Regions from separate parts of the Nocardia sp. NPDC051463 genome, predicted to be linked through region 2. Evidence: riboswitches for the same ligand, from Rfam matches in the RefSeq annotation. Region 2 holds a riboswitch; the other holds the start of a gene.
What was found. Region 2 has a riboswitch for S-adenosylmethionine ahead of AB0M74_RS15470 (rhodanese-like domain-containing protein). Riboswitches for the same ligand answer to the same signal wherever they lie in the genome.

Region 1: it holds a riboswitch for S-adenosylmethionine, as region 2 does, so the genes downstream of both, AB0M74_RS19985 (aminotransferase class V-fold PLP-dependent enzyme) here and AB0M74_RS15470 (rhodanese-like domain-containing protein) in region 2, are expected to answer to the same signal.

The regions. Positions count from the first base shown of each region.
Region 1 is NZ_JBFBAB010000014.1:146,839-150,371, forward strand. It holds gene AB0M74_RS19975 (YbaK/EbsC family protein) at 1-138, shown strand, start outside; gene AB0M74_RS19980 (flavin reductase family protein) at 250-801, shown strand; gene AB0M74_RS19985 (aminotransferase class V-fold PLP-dependent enzyme) at 891-2,213, opposite strand; SAM riboswitch class IV at 2,260-2,373, opposite strand; gene AB0M74_RS19990 (LysE family translocator) at 2,514-3,158, shown strand; gene AB0M74_RS19995 (DHA2 family efflux MFS transporter permease subunit) at 3,160-3,533, opposite strand, start outside.
Region 2 is NZ_JBFBAB010000009.1:194,399-197,931, forward strand. It holds gene AB0M74_RS15460 (FAD-dependent oxidoreductase) at 1-788, opposite strand, end outside; gene AB0M74_RS15465 (hypothetical protein) at 1,130-1,585, shown strand; SAM riboswitch class IV at 1,648-1,764, shown strand; gene AB0M74_RS15470 (rhodanese-like domain-containing protein) at 1,779-2,195, shown strand; gene AB0M74_RS15475 (O-succinylhomoserine sulfhydrylase) at 2,180-3,406, shown strand; gene AB0M74_RS15480 (RpiB/LacA/LacB family sugar-phosphate isomerase) at 3,512-3,533, shown strand, end outside.

The DNA of each region.
Region 1 (3,533 bases), on a different contig from region 2:
CTGCCTACCTGGGTCGATACCGCGCTCTCCTGCCATCACGAGCTATGGGCCGCAGGCGGTCATCCGAGCACCGTATTCCGCACGTCTTTTCGCGAACTGGTGCGCATCACCGCCGGACTTCCGATCGACGTGGATTGAATCTCGACCGATCGCGATCACGCCGGGCGAGCAGCACAGCAGCCGGTGAGAACATCAATCGAACAACGACGTCGGCGCCCAACACTCTCGAACCGGGCGTAGCTTCGACATGTGACCGAAGCACAACGGCCCGCCTCTAATTTCCGGATTCCCGACGATCTGAGCGGCATTACCGCCGAGCAATACCTCGCCTCTATGCGCCACTATCCCGCTGGCGTCACGGTCGTCACCCTCTGCTCCGAGACCGGCCCGGTCGGCTTCACCGCGACATCCTTCGCGTCGTTGTCGCTGCAACCCCCGCTGGTCTCCTTCAACATCGCACACACCTCGTCGAGCATCGCTGCCCTGCTGAAAGCCGATTCGGTGGTCATCCACTTCCTCGGTGAACACCAGCACCACCTGGCCCAGCGCTTCGCGCGCGCCGCGGCGGAACGTTTCACCGACCGCTCGCTGTGGACCACCCTCGACACCGGCGAGCCGGTCCTGCACGGCACCCCCATCTGGGTCCGCGCCGTTCTCCAGCAGCTCATCCCCATCGGCGACCACACCTTCGCCGTCGGCTTGGTCACCCGCGTCCACGACAACACCGATGAAAAACCGGCCGCCGCGCCGCTGCTCTATTACAACGGCCGCTACCACCGCCCGAACGCCCTCGGCGAATGAGCCCGGTTACCCGACGTCCAGGGTGTTGAAGAAGATCTCGACGGGGAATGGCTCGCCGAGTAGCAGCACATCCCACCCCCGAAGTTCGGTCAGCCGAGGTGGCAGGGTGCGGCGCCGACAGCGGTGTCGGGGCTGGTGAAGGGGCGGGTTTCGGGGGTGGGGTTCCATAGGCCGTCGGTGGCGGCGTAGTTCCAGGTAGCGCCGGATTCGACAAGGGCTGCGATGGCCTCGACGAGGCGGTCGACGTCGGTGGAGCTGGTGCCGAGGCCGATGCTGGCGCGCAGTGCGCCGTCGAGACCGAGGCGGGCCAGCAGCGGGTGGGCGCAGAAGCGGCCGTCGCGGATGCCGATGCCGTGTTCGGCGGAGAGATAGGCGGCGACGTGGCCGGGGACGAAGCCGTCCAGGGTAAAGGCGACAATGCCGACGGTGTCAGGGCTGTCGTCCCAGATGCGCAGCAGGTTGACGCCGGGAATGGCGGACAGGCCGGCGCGGAGTCGGTCGGCGAGCAGGCGTTCGTGGGTGGCGAGGGTTTCGGGATCGATCGCACAGAGCGCGTCACAGGCGGCGGCGAGCGCGGCCGCGCCGAGGACGTTCGGGGAGCCTGCCTCGTGGCGCTGCGGTGCCGGGGCCCAGTCGGCGCCTGTGGTGGTGACTTCGCGAACCGCGCCACCGCCTGCCAGATACGGGTCGGCGGCATCCAGCCAATCGCGCCGCCCGACGAGCACACCCGCGCCGTAGGGCGCGTACAGCTTGTGCCCGGAGCAGGCGAGATAGTCGATGCCGCTGTCGCGCAGACTGATTCGGCGATGCGGAGCCAACTGTGCGGCATCGACCAGGATGCGCGCACCACACTGGTGTGCGATGGTGGCCAGTCGCTCCAATGGCAGCACCTCGCCGGTGACGTTGGAGGCCCCGGTGACCGCGAGCAGCGCGGCGGGCTTGCTGCACAGTTCGGCGACCAGCAGCCGGATGGTCTCGGCCACGGTGTCCGCGGCCCGGACTACCCGGCGGCCATTGCGCGTCCACGCCAGGAAGTTGGCGTGGTGCTCGATATCCAGCACCACGGTGTCGCCGGGTACACAGGCGGCGAGCAGGTTCAGCGCGTCGGTGGTGTTGCGGGTGAACACCACCACCTGGTCGTCGTCGGCATCGAAGAATCCGGCCACCGAACCGCGCGCCGCCTCGTAGCACTCGGTGGAGATCCGCGAGGCGTAGCCCGCACCCCGGTGCACGCTCGCGTAGAACGGCAGCAACTGCTGCACTCGGTCGGTGACCTGCGCCAATGCCGGTGCGCTTGCGGCGTAGTCGAAGTTCGCGTAGGTGGTCGTTCCGCCCTGGACGAGCGGCACCCGCAGATCGTCGCCGGAGACCCGGGCGAGGGCGGCGCAGGTCTGCTCCACCACAGCAGTCATCACGAAATCCCGTCGGCTATGGGACCCGGAACCAAGGGGGTTGACGAGTCCGCGCTTGCCGCGCCCGGTCGGGCGGCGGCCAGGTCGTCACCTGGAGCACCCCACCGCGGAGGAGGGTTGCCGACCAGCTAGCCAGGGCTTGATGCTGGTACTCATGACCTGCACCGAGATTGGCAGACCGCACCGGCCGCTGTCAACCGGAATCGGAAACACCACACTCGCGACCAGGAGAAGGCGAGCATGGTTTCGACACGCCGAAACCCGGTTGCGCCATGTCGTGATGTGCGGTCCCCTCGGTGAGTGACGCTTTCCCTGCTGCTCAGTTTCGTCGGCCTGTGCGTGCTGCTGTCCATCACGCCCGGCCCCGATTCGTTCCTGGTGCTGCGCTTCTCGATCGTGGACGCGCGACCCGGGATCGCGGCAGCGATCGGATCGGCGCTCGGCGGCATCGGATGGGCCATTGTGGTCGCGGCGGGCGTCGCAGCTTTGCTGGAGCAGTCGGCGACGGCCTATCGCGCACTGAAGATCGTCGGCGGAATCTACTTGGTGTACTTGGGAGTTCGGGCGCTCATCGATCACCGGCGACAGCGGCGGGCCGCCCTCGACCCGGCCGAAGCGGTTACCGCGCAGGCGAATTCCGCTTCCCCCGCCTCGATTCGCTCGGCATTCGCCGCAGGGCTGGTGTCGTGCATGTTCAACCCGAAGGTCGGTCTGTTCTACCTGGCGGTGCTGCCCCAGTTCCTCACCGACGTCACCTTCGCCAACACCCTCGCCCTCGGCGCGGTCGAATCGAGCATCGCCGCGGTGGAGATGGTGCTGCTCGCGATCGCTGCCTCGCGCGCCGTGGCGATGCTACGCAGGCCGAAGGTCCGCGCTCGCCTGGAGCAGGCGAGCGCGGCTGTCCTCGCTGCCCTCGGTATCGGCACTGCAGCCTCGGCCGCCTAGGTCACCCTTTTTCCTTGCGCCACAAGAGGATCGATGCAACGAGCGCGACGGCTCCCGCACCGGTCAACCACCCGAACGACCGCTGGAAGCTCACATCGATGGACACACCCGCCGCGGCCGCACGATAGAGGACGACCGCCATCAATGCCGCACCGACGGCGCCACCCACCCGCTGCACGATATTCACGAACGACGCGGCATCCGGGAGTTGCTCGCGACCGACTGCCGCATAGGCCGCCGTAACGATGGGCATTCCGGTCAGTCCCGCAGCAATCCCTCTGACCAGCAACAACGCCTGCACAAGTAGGGGATTCAGCGAGGCGTCCGACAGCGCGAACGACACCGTTGTCGCGACGATCAACGCATTGCCCGCCA
Region 2 (3,533 bases):
CCCGCGTCGCGGATGGCCCACTGCTCGAGGGTGTTGGCGATCATGTCGACCTGCTTGGAGTGCCTGCGCGCGGCCTCGGAGCCCTCGTCGTAGTCGATGTCTTCCGGATCGACGATGACCTCGATGGTCGGGGAGTGGTCCAGCTCACGCAGTTCCAGCGGGGTGAACTTCGCCTGCGCGGGCCCGCGGCGGCCGAACACGTGGACCTCGACCGCCTTGTTGGCCTTGAGGCCCTGGTAGACGTTCGGCGGGATCTCGGTGGGCAGTAGTTCGTCGCCGGTCTTGGCGAGCACCCGCGCCACGTCGAGCGCGACATTGCCGACACCGAGGACGGCGACCTTCTCGGCCTCCAGCGGCCAGGTGCGCGGCACATCGGGGTGCCCGTCGTACCAGGACACGAAGTCCGCCGCGCCGTAGCTGCCGTCGAGACCGATACCGGGGATATCCAGGGCGCGGTCGGCGTTGGCGCCGGTGGAGAAGATGACCGCGTCATAGAAGGTGCGCAGGTCGTCGAGGGTGATGTCGGTGCCGTAGTCGATGTTGCCGAGCAGGCGCACCTGCGGCTTGTCGAGCACCTTGTGCAGGGCGGTGATGATGCCCTTGATGCGCGGATGGTCGGGCGCGACGCCGTAGCGGATCAGCCCGAACGGAGCAGGCATGCGCTCGAACAAGTCGATCGACACTTCCGCGTCGGACTTCATCAATGCGTCGGCGGCGTAGATGCCGGCCGGCCCTGCGCCCACGATCGCGATGCGGAGCGGGCGGGTCGCTGCACTCTGTTCGGTCATCTCTTACGCGCACCCTTAAGGTCGAAAACAATTAATGGCGTCGGTCTTAGCCTAGGCTAACTCGACGCGCCGCTGTGGTTGCACCTGATGTGCGGACACTGGTGCCGACTCGCAGTCATATCAGCTATGACAGCAGGCCGCAGTCTCGCGATTCTATCGGTGGTCCAAGGGGCGGCCCGCGCCGGTGCGGTGACCGGCCTGCGGCCACTACGGCCCGCCTCTCGTTGCATACCCACGGTGTGCCCAGGGGTAACCGTTGTGTGCGCGGATCCTCGGCGGCGTGTCGTCCGAGTTCGGGGGCGCGCGCTCGATAACCCCGCCGACCAGGGATCATCGTGGCCATGACCGATCAGCAAGGCACCGACGGCGACGCCGTAATCGAGGTCGACCAGACCGACTCCCGCACCCCGTGGCCGTTCATCGCGGCGGCAGGGGTGGCGGCCATCGTGGTCGTCGGGATCGTGCTCGGCGGGCTGCTGTCACCGGCTGAGAAAAATGTCACAGAGGCAGATCGCATCGCGGCGGCGGTCCGCAACTACGCCAACGCTCGTGGCCACAGCGACGTCACGCCGCCGCCGGCTGTGGCGTGCGACGGATTCGACGAGCGCAAGTCGTCGCTGGCCACCCAACTCGGCGGCCTCGAAACCGGAAAGTCCGTCGAGATAACAAAAATCGAGAATCCGATGGTCGACGGTGACCGGGCGAAGGCGACGGTCACCACCGAGGTCGACGGCAAGGCGGCCACGGCGACCTGGAATCTGACGCGATCGGGCGACGGCTGGCTCATCTGTGGGTGACCATCCCACGTCGTGAACTGGGGTTTGACAGGGTGACCCCCGCCCAGGCAATCTCAGAACCAGGTCATGAGAACCAGCGTCAAGCCCCGGCTTGCTGGTCGGCAACCCTCCTCCGCGGCGGGGTGCTCCGGGTGACGACCTGGCCGCGCACCCGAACCCAGGTGCGGCAAGAGCGGATTCACAGGAGGTCCACATGAGTTATGCCGGTGACATCACCCCGCAGCAGGCGTGGGAATTACTGCGGGACAACCCCGAAGCCGTCCTGGTGGACGTGCGGACCGAAGCCGAATGGCGCTTCGTCGGAGTTCCCGACACCACATCGATCGAGCGCCCGACGGTGCTGATCGAGTGGGTCGACGGCACCGGTACTCGCAATGGGGCGTTCGTCGAGCAGCTGACCCAGGCGCTCGACGGCCGTAACCCGGAGGCCCCCGTCGTGTTCCTGTGTCGCTCCGGGCAGCGTTCCGCGCATGCCGCGAACACCGCGACCGGGCTCGGGATCGGACCGTCCTACAACGTGCTGGACGGCTTCGAGGGCGGCCTCGACGCGACCGGTCATCGTGGCGGCTCCGGTTGGCGCGCCATCGGCCTCCCATGGCGGCAATCGTGATCACCGGCGGCTCCTTCGACAAGCCGCTGCCCGATGGCGTCGGTCCGGCGACCCTCGGCGTGCGCGGTGGCTTGCGGCGCTCCGGTTTCGAGGAGACGGCCGAAGCGCTGTACCTGACCTCCGGCTTCGTCTACGAGAGCGCGGAGGCCGCCGAGGCCGCGTTCACCGGCGATGTCGAACATTTCGTCTACTCCCGCTACGGCAACCCGACGGTCGCCATGTTCGAGGAACGGCTGCGGCTGATGGACGGGGGCGAAGCCTGCTTCGCCACGGCGAGCGGTATGTCCGCCGTCTTCACCGCGCTCGGCGCGCTGCTCGGCGCGGGTGATCGACTGGTGGCCGCGCGCAGCCTGTTCGGCTCCTGCTTCGTGGTGTGCAACGAGATTCTGCCGCGCTGGGGAATCGAAACCGTCTTCGTCGACGGTGACGACCTCGACCAGTGGGAGCAGGCACTGTCGGTACCCACCCAGGCGGTGTTCTTCGAGACACCGGCCAATCCGATGCAGACGCTGGTGGACGTGCGCCGGGTCACCGAACTCGCCCATGCCGCGGGCGCGAAGGTGGTGCTGGACAACGTCTTCGCCACGCCGCTGCTGCAGCGTGGCTTCGAACTCGGCGCCGACGTCCTGGTGTATTCCGGCACCAAGCACATCGACGGCCAGGGCCGGGTGCTCGGCGGCGCGATTCTCGGTGCACAGGACTACATCGACGGCCCGGTGAAGAATCTGATGCGCCACACCGGTCCCGCATTGAGCCCGTTCAATGCGTGGACCCTGCTCAAGGGCTTGGAGACGATGCCGCTGCGGGTGCGTCATTCCACTGAATCCGCGCTGCGCATCGCCCAATTCCTCGAGGGCAACAAGTCCGTCGGCTGGGTGAAATACCCCTTCCTGGAATCACATCCGCAGCACGAGCTGGCCGTGAGCCAGATGAGCGGCGGCGGCACGGTGGTCACCTTCGAGCTGAACGCGCCTGCGGATGAAGGCAAGAAGCGTGCCTTCGAGGTGCTCAACCGCTTGCGCATCGTCGACATCTCCAACAATCTCGGTGACTCCAAGACCCTCATCACCCACCCGGCCACCACCACCCATCGCGCCATGGGCCCGGAAGGTCGCGCGACCATCGGTCTCACCGACGGCGTCGTCCGCATTTCGGTCGGCCTGGAAGACGTCGAGGACCTCCTCGACGACCTGGACCACGCCCTCGGCTAGAGCAACTCGCCGCCGGTCGGGACATTGTCGCGGCGGCCGCCGAGAAGCGAGCGGTGATGTCCCGTTCGGTGACCTGCGGCGCCGCCGCGTGCCTACCCTGGACGTATGCGGATCTCGGTGGCAGCGG